Regions from separate parts of the Ancylomarina sp. YFZ004 genome, predicted to be linked through region 3. Evidence: riboswitches for the same ligand, from Rfam matches in the RefSeq annotation. Region 3 holds a riboswitch; each other region holds the start of a gene.
The links. A riboswitch is a leader RNA that binds a small molecule or an ion and turns the genes downstream of it on or off. The one in region 3 is predicted to bind thiamine pyrophosphate.
Positions count from the first base shown of each region.

Region 1: another riboswitch for thiamine pyrophosphate. It lies ahead of tenA (thiaminase II); the one in region 3 lies ahead of thiS (sulfur carrier protein ThiS).
Region 2: another riboswitch for thiamine pyrophosphate. It lies ahead of ACXR6G_RS06205 (class I SAM-dependent DNA methyltransferase); the one in region 3 lies ahead of thiS (sulfur carrier protein ThiS).

Region 1 covers NZ_JBTCHQ010000001.1:295,725-299,003, forward strand. Annotated here, with positions in the region: gene ACXR6G_RS01260 (DUF1697 domain-containing protein) at 1-362, shown strand, start outside; gene ACXR6G_RS01265 (phosphatidylserine decarboxylase) at 364-1,257, opposite strand; gene ACXR6G_RS01270 (YwbE family protein) at 1,395-1,721, shown strand; TPP riboswitch at 1,732-1,824, shown strand; gene tenA (thiaminase II) at 1,884-2,528, shown strand; gene ACXR6G_RS01280 (carbonic anhydrase) at 2,697-3,279, shown strand, end outside.
Region 2 covers NZ_JBTCHQ010000003.1:143,022-146,300, forward strand. Annotated here, with positions in the region: gene ACXR6G_RS06195 (hypothetical protein) at 1-15, shown strand, start outside; gene ACXR6G_RS06200 (hypothetical protein) at 110-763, opposite strand; TPP riboswitch at 897-990, shown strand; gene ACXR6G_RS06205 (class I SAM-dependent DNA methyltransferase) at 1,130-1,831, shown strand; gene thiM (hydroxyethylthiazole kinase) at 1,837-2,646, shown strand; gene thiE (thiamine phosphate synthase) at 2,633-3,265, shown strand; gene thiD (bifunctional hydroxymethylpyrimidine kinase/phosphomethylpyrimidine kinase) at 3,268-3,279, shown strand, end outside.
Region 3 covers NZ_JBTCHQ010000010.1:127,861-131,139, reverse strand. Annotated here, with positions in the region: gene ACXR6G_RS15510 (PepSY-associated TM helix domain-containing protein) at 173-718, opposite strand; gene ACXR6G_RS15505 (hypothetical protein) at 702-1,238, opposite strand; gene ACXR6G_RS15500 (hypothetical protein) at 1,513-1,728, shown strand; TPP riboswitch at 1,787-1,883, shown strand; TPP riboswitch at 1,931-2,021, shown strand; gene thiS (sulfur carrier protein ThiS) at 2,055-2,255, shown strand; gene ACXR6G_RS15490 (thiamine phosphate synthase) at 2,290-3,279, shown strand, end outside.

The sequences.
Region 1 (3,279 bases), on a different contig from region 3:
AAATTCAACAAGCAATATCTGCCAAATATGAACTCGAAGTACCTGTAATGGTTCGAAAATATATTGAATGGGAACAAGTGATATTGGACAATCCCTTTTTTAAAGATAAAAGTATAAGCATTGACCGTCTGCATTTGACTCTTTTGGATAAAGAACCAGATTTAGATAGAATTATAGATTTGAAAAAGAAAGATTTTGGTACCGATCAGTTCGAAGTGGTAGGTCATCATGTTTTTCTTTGTTGTACAGATAAATACAGCAAAACGAAGATGACCAATGGACTTTTCGAAAAGAAGTTCGATTGCAAAGCCACAACACGAAATTGGAAAACCGTTATGAAGCTTTTAGAACTGGCTCAATAAATTAAACTGTCGCTTTACTGGCAATATTTTCACCCATAAACACGGATGTTTCATAACCTTTAAGAGTATTCTCAAGAAGGTCATCAGCTAATTTCACTTTTCCTTTTTCGAAGAATAGGACTAGTGTTGAACCTCCGAAAGCAAAGTATCCCTTCTCCTCTCCTTTTTGAATCTGAGAATTATCCTGATAGGTTTGGATGATACTACCGACCATGGTAGCACCTACTTCTGATATAAGGATATCGCCATAATCATCCGTAACTAGCGTGCTGTATGCTCTGTAGTTTTGACAGAAAATCTCCAAACTCTTTTTTAGAGCCATAGGTGAAACCGAAAAATAACGACCTTTTATATCTTTAGATTCTGAAATAAGACCACTTGCAGGAAAGTGAAAACGGTGGTAATCCGTTGGAGCCAAACGAGCAATAAGCATTGATCCGTCAGCGTATTTTTCAGCTAGTTCTTTATTCTTAAGAAACGACTTAATCGTAAACTCAGATCCTTTTACAAAAAATGAAGAAGCATCAGTAATAGACTGAAAAGCAAGCAATTTACCATCAGCAGGTGAAACAACACCATTCCCGATTGGTCTCTTCTCTGCTTGTATCTTTCTAAAGAAAAAATCGTTAAAATTTAGATAGGCCTTACTATCGGTTATCTTATAATTGGATAGATCGATTTGATATTGAGCAATAAACTTATCAATTTTCTTCTTGGATAAACGGCTACTCATATACCAGCCACCAAGCATGGTTAACATTTTTCGTTTAACAAGAGTGTGAAGTGTTACTTTACCCAGAGAAGAATTATAAAGCCATCTTAACATTCCTTCACTTGGAACAAATTCTTTAACTAGACTTCCACTCTTTCTTTCTATATATTGTAAGGATCCCATAAATCTGATTTGAATACAAATTTAATCGATTTCGAAAAAGATTAAGGCTTCTTTTCCATTTTCTCACAATTTTATCCGATTTTATATTGATTTCACCTCATTTTTCAGGTAATCTATCTCTGAAGCAGCCTAATTCTATGTCAAAACTTCTTAAAACAAAAAATACATTTGAAGTAAACAATAGAAGCTTTATCTTGTCGAAGCAAATAGAAATAGCCTTTGATCTAAAAATTAGCATACAAAATACGATGGAGAATAGTCAGCCAGATGGCAAAAAAAGAAAAGATATCACAGTGGGATTAGAAGTTGAAATTGTACTAAAACAAGATCAACGAAGTGGCGATTTAACAGATGGTGTCGTGAAGCGTATACTCACCAAATCTCCCAATCACCCTCATGGCATAAAAGTGCAACTGGAAACAGGCGAAGTGGGACGTGTCAAGAATATTCTCGACGAAGATTAATAATAATAATAATGACCGTTAGGGGTGCTCATTATTGGGCTGAGATTAAACCCTGGAACCTGAAATGCATAATAGCAGCGTAGGAAAATGGATATTTAGTTTAGACATTTAGTTCAATCTGTTGTCGCCCATATCCCTGCCTGCATCTTTTAAAATAAAATAATGATGAGTTGGAGCGAAAACACCTGGAAACAAAATAAAGATACCTACACCCAAATTCTTGATCTACCTTTTATAAAGGGCTTAATTGATGGAACTCTTTCAAAAGAACGATTCAATTTTTATATCCAACAGGATGCCATTTATCTTGCAGAATTTGGGAAAGTACTTGCAGGCATTGCAAGTAAATTAAAACAAGCCATTGATAGCGAAGCATTTTATAAATTCGCCTGTGATACCATGATAGTTGAGCAAAGCCTACACAGCACTTTCCTCAAAGAAAAAGCAGAACAAGCTTCACCAAGCTGTCTTTTATATACGTCGTATTTACACAAACAATTAAATCAAGCTCCAATCGAAATCAGTCTGGCAGCGGTATTGCCCTGTTTCTGGATATATAGGGAAGTAGGTGATTATATCCTTGCCAATCAAACTTCTTCTGACAATCCATATCAAGTCTGGATCGATACCTACGGAGGAGAAGAATTTGCGGGTGCAGTGAATCAAGCCATTCAAATTTGTGATAAATATGCTGAAAACTCTACCAAGTTTCAACAAGAGCAAATGACTGAAGCTTTTTTAATGGCCTCGAAAATGGAATGGCTATTTTGGAACAGTGCCTGGAACTTAGAAGCTTGGAAAGCATAAAAATTAATAGATTCCTCTTTTTATTTCTCAAGTCTACATCAAGGAAAAAAGAACTTTACTATATTTAATCTCATAAGAGTATAAACCACTCGTTTTCTACATCCATTTTGGAATAAGTAAACGATCATACTCTTTTTGACTTATGCATATTAACCAAAATACTCAAAAGTGGATATCGAACACATATTTAATAATAATCGGAAATGGATTAGTGAAAAGCTCAATCAAGATCCTGAATACTTTAAGAAACTAACTGAAGATCAAAGTCCTGAAATCTTATACATTGGTTGTTCTGATAGTCGAGTTACTACCGGAGATTTAATGGGTATAAAACCTGGTGATATGTTCGTTCACCGAAATATTGCCAATATGGTTTCCAACACAGATTTAAGTGCCATGTCGGTTATTAACTACGCCGTTAGCTTCCTTAAGGTGAAGCATGTGGTAATTTGTGGTCACTACAATTGTGGTGGTGTAAAAGCGGCTATGCAGGCAGAAGATATGGGAATACTAAACCCCTGGCTGAGAAACATTCGCGACGTTTATCGCTTACACAAAGATGAGTTAAATGCCATTGATGATGAGCAACAAAAATACAACCGTCTGGTTGAATTGAATGTGCAAGAACAATGTGTGAATCTAATTAAAACGGCTGATGTGCAAAAAGCATTACGCAATCGACATATTACTGTTCATGGTTGGGTTTTCGATATTCATACAGGGCATATCATTGATATGAAAATTGATTTCA
Region 2 (3,279 bases), on a different contig from region 3:
AAAGCTGTATTGTAAGTTACAATCGCTATAAAATATAAAAGGGATGCCAACGGCATCCCTTTTTTTATATCTGATAATTGAAGAATTATTCTTCAATATTTATTTCCTTTTAACTCTGTCCTAAGTTCTTTAAAACAGAGAAGGTTTTATCAATGGCATCATCATTTACCACAATGGTAAATTCGTTGGTTGTAGATATCACTTCTCGAATATTAATACCAGCCCATGCAATACTTTTAAGTATGTGGTAATAGAAACCGGCTTGTTGCGAATTCTCATCTGGAAGCTTAAGGGTAACTGCTGAAAGGCGCCCACTTTTACTTAGCAGACTTTCTTCTTCAAAAATAGCTTCAACTTGTTCAGCTAAAGATTGACTCACCACTAAGTTCGATTCAAAAACCCCTTGAACCATGGTGTAAAAGAACTCCTGGTTTGGCCCAATGGCTCTAAGCAAATCAGTATGTCTCTCAATTAGCATACTTGAATTCTTATAGGTGTAATCAATCAATTGTGAACGGACAATAATATCTCTGACAACCACTTCAGCGCCAAGATGAGAAATTTTTCCCTTCATTTTCGGAATTAATCTATTGATTGACATGACGATTGCTCCACTTTTCACATCAGAACCAAAATATTGTTCCACTTCAGGTTGAATTTTACGAGCCAAAGATGAAACGTTGATTAAGCCTTCTACCAAAGCCTCAGCCAGAAAGGGCTGGTGAGCAATGATTTTTTCTACTATTTGAGAGATACTTAGCATATGTATATATTTTCCTCAAAAATAGACAAAATGTTTAAATTTTCACATGAAATTCGCTATAAGTATTGATTGTATTTGTGAATAAATGAATCCTCTTCATTTCATTGCTGTAATCATAAAAATAATACCTTTGTCTTACCGTTAGGGGTGCTTGTGATACAGGCTGAGATAAAACCCTAGAACCTGATATGCGTAATTGCAGCGTAGGAAAACGATTCAAAACAAAGGGTGTATTCACTACTCTTTTCTTCTATTTCGTAGATCTACCTTTCATAGCTATCAGTCTTATATTTAATAATCTCCATTCATAATTCTTAAAATTTAAGGAATTAGAATGAGCTTTTAATAATACGATTAAACTAAGACATGAAATCAAATTTTGATCAGTACGCATCTGACTACGATGCATGGTTCCTCGAAAACCAAAACCTTTTGTATTCAGAAGTTAAACTTGTTGCGCATTTTCTTTCAAATCCTGGAGATGTATTCTCGGTAGGATGTGGTAGTGGCTTATTCGAAGAAATTTTGGATAAGGAATTCAATATCTCAATTAAGAACGGCTTGGAACCCTCAGTAGGGATGGCAGAGATCGCTCGCAAGCGTGGTTTAAATGTTGAAATTAGCACCGCTGAAAAAATTAATTTAGGCGAAGAAAACTACGACACCATACTTTTTAATGGGACACCAAGTTATATCACCGATTTACAATTAGCTTTCGATAAAGCTTATGCAGCTTTACGTCCAGGAGGAAAGATTGTTGTTATCGATGTTCCTAAGGAAAGTTCATATGCAACGATGTACAATTTAGCCAAAGCTGTTGATTCATGGGATCATCCACTTCTTGAGGGTGTTAATCCAAGAGATCCCTATCCAATTGAATTGGTTCGTGTTGCCAATTGGAGAACAACTCAGGAAAAAATCGACAACTTAAGTACGGCAGGTTTTAAGAATTTTGACTTTGCACAAACACTGACCAAACACCCACTTTATTCAAATCAAGTTGCTGAAGAACCTATCACAGGTTACGATTCAGGAGATTATGTTGCTATTTGTGCCTTTAAAAACTAGATGATATGATACAAGCTGAAAAAATCTATCAGGATTTAGAATTAATCCGACAAAAATCACCTTTGGTGCATAATATCACCAATTATGTGGTCATGAATAATACAGCCAATGCTCTATTATCTATTGGTGCCTCACCAGTAATGGCTCATGCCGAAGATGAAGTTTCCGACATGGTTGATATTGCCAGTTCTCTGGTGATTAATATGGGAACCCTAAGTGAGCATTGGGTGGATGCTATGATTCAAGCTGGTGCACGTGCCAAATCGAAGAAGATTCCAATTGTTTTTGATCCCGTTGGTGTAGGCGCAACAATATATCGCACACAAACTGCTAAGCAAATTATCCAGGTATGTGAACCTCAGATCATTCGAGGTAATGCTTCAGAAATCATGTCCTTAGTTGATGAAAAGACAAAAACTAAAGGAGTAGATAGTACAGAATCGACCTTCACTGCTGTGGATGCAGCAAAAAAAATGGCTATAAAAAATAAAGCTATTGTTGTAATTAGTGGAGAGCTTGATTTTATTACAGATGGAAAAGAACTTATTTCCATACACAATGGATCAAGTATGATGCCACGCGTAACAGGTATGGGATGTACTGCGACGGCTCTAATGGGAGCTTTTGCTGCTGTTAATTCTAATTTACTCGAAGCAGCTGCTCATACCATGGCAGTTATGGGAATCACAGGTGAGTTGGCGGCTATAAAATCAGCTGGCCCAGCCAGTCTGCAAGTTAACTTTATCGATCAGTTATATAATTTAACCGAGAATGATATCAAGACACATTTAAAGGCGAAGTATGAAAAATTTTGATCTGAGTCTGTATCTCGTAACAGATAGAGGATTAACAAAAAACCGTCCTCTGGAAGTGATTATAAAAGAAGCTATTGAAGGTGGTGTGAGCATGGTTCAGATTAGGGAAAAAGACAGCTCTAGTTTAGAATTTTACGAACTGGCCTTAGCTATCAAATCCATACTTGCTCCTTATAAAATTCCTTTAATTATTAATGATCGAGTGGATATCGCACTGGCAGTAGATGCTGATGGGCTGCATATTGGTCAATCTGATCTACCTTATTCTGTTGCCAGAAAATTACTTGGCAAGAATAAAATCATTGGCTTATCTATTGAAAACATTCAGCAGGCAAAGGAAGCTAACGCTTTAGATGTGGATTATATCGGTTTATCACCTGTATTCTATACAGATACAAAAAACGATATTGCCCCTGCTCTTGGTTTAGATGGCATTAAAGAGATTGCTAAAATAAGCAAGCATCGCATGGTTGGTATCGGCGGTATTAACACAAGTAATGCGAGCGATATTGTATCATGTGGCGCAGAAGGGATAGCGGTAGTTTCAGCAATTCTAAGTCATGACGATCCAAAGAAGGCAGCAATGGAACTAAAAATATGTGTCAGCAAAAACAACTAATCATGAAATATAAT
Region 3 (3,279 bases):
AACTGAAAGTATTGGAAAGATATTCATACGAGTTAGTATGGAAAGTTTCTTGTTAATTCACGTCTAACAAAAATAAATTTATCCTCTTCATTCTCGTGTTTAATAATTCAACTCAATAAAAAAGCTCATCGAAAGAATCAACTTTCAATGAGCTTTATTTTTACTTTAATCTTTATAGAAAAAAGAGAAATGGTAGAATAATACCAATGGCAATTAACCATTTACCTATGCCCATAATGCCTTTTTTCCCAGGAACCATAAACATCCCCGAAAGAGCAAAAGCAAGCAAGGCTATGGCAAAAATATCAGCCATTAAGATCCATCCTGTTTTGCTGTTGTAATGCAGTTTATTCATAAAATAAACCCATAGCTTTTTTTCATATACTTCAAAACTAAGCTCTCCACTTATCGGATCGTAAGTTCCCAAACCACCTTTTAGGTAGACATTGTACTTGTCGCCTCCAGGTATGATTCTGTTTAAAGGATAATCAGATATAGTCTCCTTCCAATAAGCCGTTAATTGATCCGGACTAAGACTGGAAGCTAATTGATAATTGACATACTCGGTCTTATAAGCCGGATCTTCACCTTTCTTTTTATGATTCAATATAATGCCCGATATGGCATAGATAAGGGTTATTCCAACAAAGAAGTAACCCAAATATCGGTGAGTTAATCTAAGCCACTTGCGTATATTTTTCTTACTCCACAATTTCATAACTTGTTCCGTCTATATAATAAATAGCATAATAATCTTTGTTGTTGTCTTTCATCCAAGCTCGCATTTCTTTAATGTTTGCCATTTCAGAGCTACAGTGTTTCCCACCTTCTTCACCCTTATGCTTCTCCATCACTTCTGATGCCAACTCATCAATCTCAGAAGTTGCTAATCGTTTTTCCCTTATAATACCTGTTACCAATAAATCATTACCTGCAATTTCCTTATTGAAACCTTCAAGTGTACCCGTTGCTTCAACACGAAGAGATAAATTCCCATCAGCACTTTTTAGGATACATCTCTTTCCTGAGTGAGCACAAACATGATTCACCACGCCTTTAAAACTGATCTCCTGGCCTACTTTATCAGCGGCCACTTCCATAACTTGCTCAATATTCAATGTAAGCGATTTTGCTTCTGTTAATACAGCTGGCTCAGTTTTTTGTTTCTTAGAATCAGACTGTGTAAAATTACAGGACAGAAATACGAGGCATAGAGCCAATAAACTTAAATACTTCATCGATTTTGGGATTTAGGATTAAACACTTATTTCCTTTATTGTTTTGTTTTTGAATAACAAACCTAAGATTTACTGAACATATTTCCTAGTAATATAACAATTCGTTAACAACATAAAACAAGACAAAAAACTCCGATTTGATTTATCATTAACGAAAGAACTAACTCCATAAATATTCAAAGCCTCAAACTAAATACTTCTGGCTATCTTTACAATCTGAAACTATTTATTAACTCATACAAGACATAGCATGGACCAGGACGACTTTGATAAAATGAAAGAAATCAAAAAAGAAAATAAAGATGCTTATAAACCTTGGAATAGAAAGGATGATGATGAGATGATCAATCTTTTTTTTGATGGTGTAAGCGTTGGCGATATGGCTATCAAATTGAAAAGAACAAAAGGTGCCATTCGTGCTAGAATTAGAAAAATGGAGCTAACACAGATTAAGAAAAAACCTTCAAGCTCATCAGATAACACAAAATAATAATTTGAAACTAAACCTTCTTAGTCTTTAATTATTAAAATATTTCCATACATTTGACAACGTTTTACGGGGGTGCCTTAAATAACAGGCTGAGATTATACCCTTAATAACCTGATGTGGATAATGCCGCCGAAGGGAGTTAATACCAATACGATTTCTGTTTACCAGCCTTCTGTAAAACACACATTTTTTTTTGAACATAGTAATTGATAAGGGGTGCCCTATGGGCTGAGATCACACCCTCATAACCTGATGCGGATTATACCGACGTAGGAATATCAACCATTGGCCAAGGCCTCTTCTCATTTACTACAAAACAAATTCGTATGAAGGTTTATGTAAATGATGAAAGCATTGATTTTGCTGATGCTACAAATATTTCTCAGCTGCTTAAGCAGCTAGACACTGCTCCCAAAGGCCTTGCCGTTGCAATAGGCCCCAATATTATCCCCTCAAACCTGTGGGATGAATACCAACTAAAGGAAGATGATCAAGTTTTATTGATACGCGCCACTCAAGGCGGTTAATCAATTATTCAAAAAAAACTTATTTCTCTATCCTATGTTACCAATAGTTATTACACCTCCTGAAATTATTCAGAATGAAGTGCACTTATGGGAAGCTCTCTTTTTAGCTGGGCTTCAGCGTCTGCATGTTCGGAAACCACATGCCTCGGTCTCACAGTTGAATGAAATGCTAATTAGTTTACCTAAAAAATACCATTCTCGCGTGATTCTTCATCAGCACCACAAACTGTCTGAGAACTTCAAGTTGGGAGGCATTCATTTCAAAAGCATCAATCAGCCTGAAGAATATTCAATAAAAGATGAAAATTTAAGCCAAAGTAGATCATGTCATACACCACGGCAAGTCTTAAACAATTACAAAAAATACGATTATATCTTCCTGAGTCCGATTTTCGATTCAATCTCAAAAAAAGGCTACCCATCTGCTTTTTATACAGATGAGATCCAAACTTTCTTCCAAGATAACCCACAAGTGAACAATTGCATTGCTCTTGGAGGTATCAGTTCGAAAAACACTCAAGAATGTTTGGATTTAGGATTTGCGGGATGTGCTGTATTAGGAACTATTTGGGGAGGAGAAAACCTAAGTTCTGAACTTGTTTCGAAGCGCTATCAAAACATCCAAGCCAACTATAAGCCTATGAAAGACAAACCTTCTATCTCTAACTTTCAATTTATCACAAATGATTTCTCTGAGCTCAATGAAATAGAGCAAATCAAAACGGTATGCGAAGCTGGCGCCAATTGGATTCAGCTACGATTAAAAAATAAAACCGACGAAGAGATTCTTAAACTGGGCAAGCAGGCTGTTAAAATATGCCGTCAATACAAGGCCACTTTTATCTTAAACGATCACGTTCATCTGGCAACAGAAATTAGGGCACATGGCGTACATCTTGGCAAGGTTGATATGTCACCTATTAAAGCTAGAAAACTTCTCGGGTCAAACTTCATCATTGGAGGCACTGCCAACAATATGGATGATGTTAGCCAACTTCACAAAGCTGGTGTTGATTATATCGGC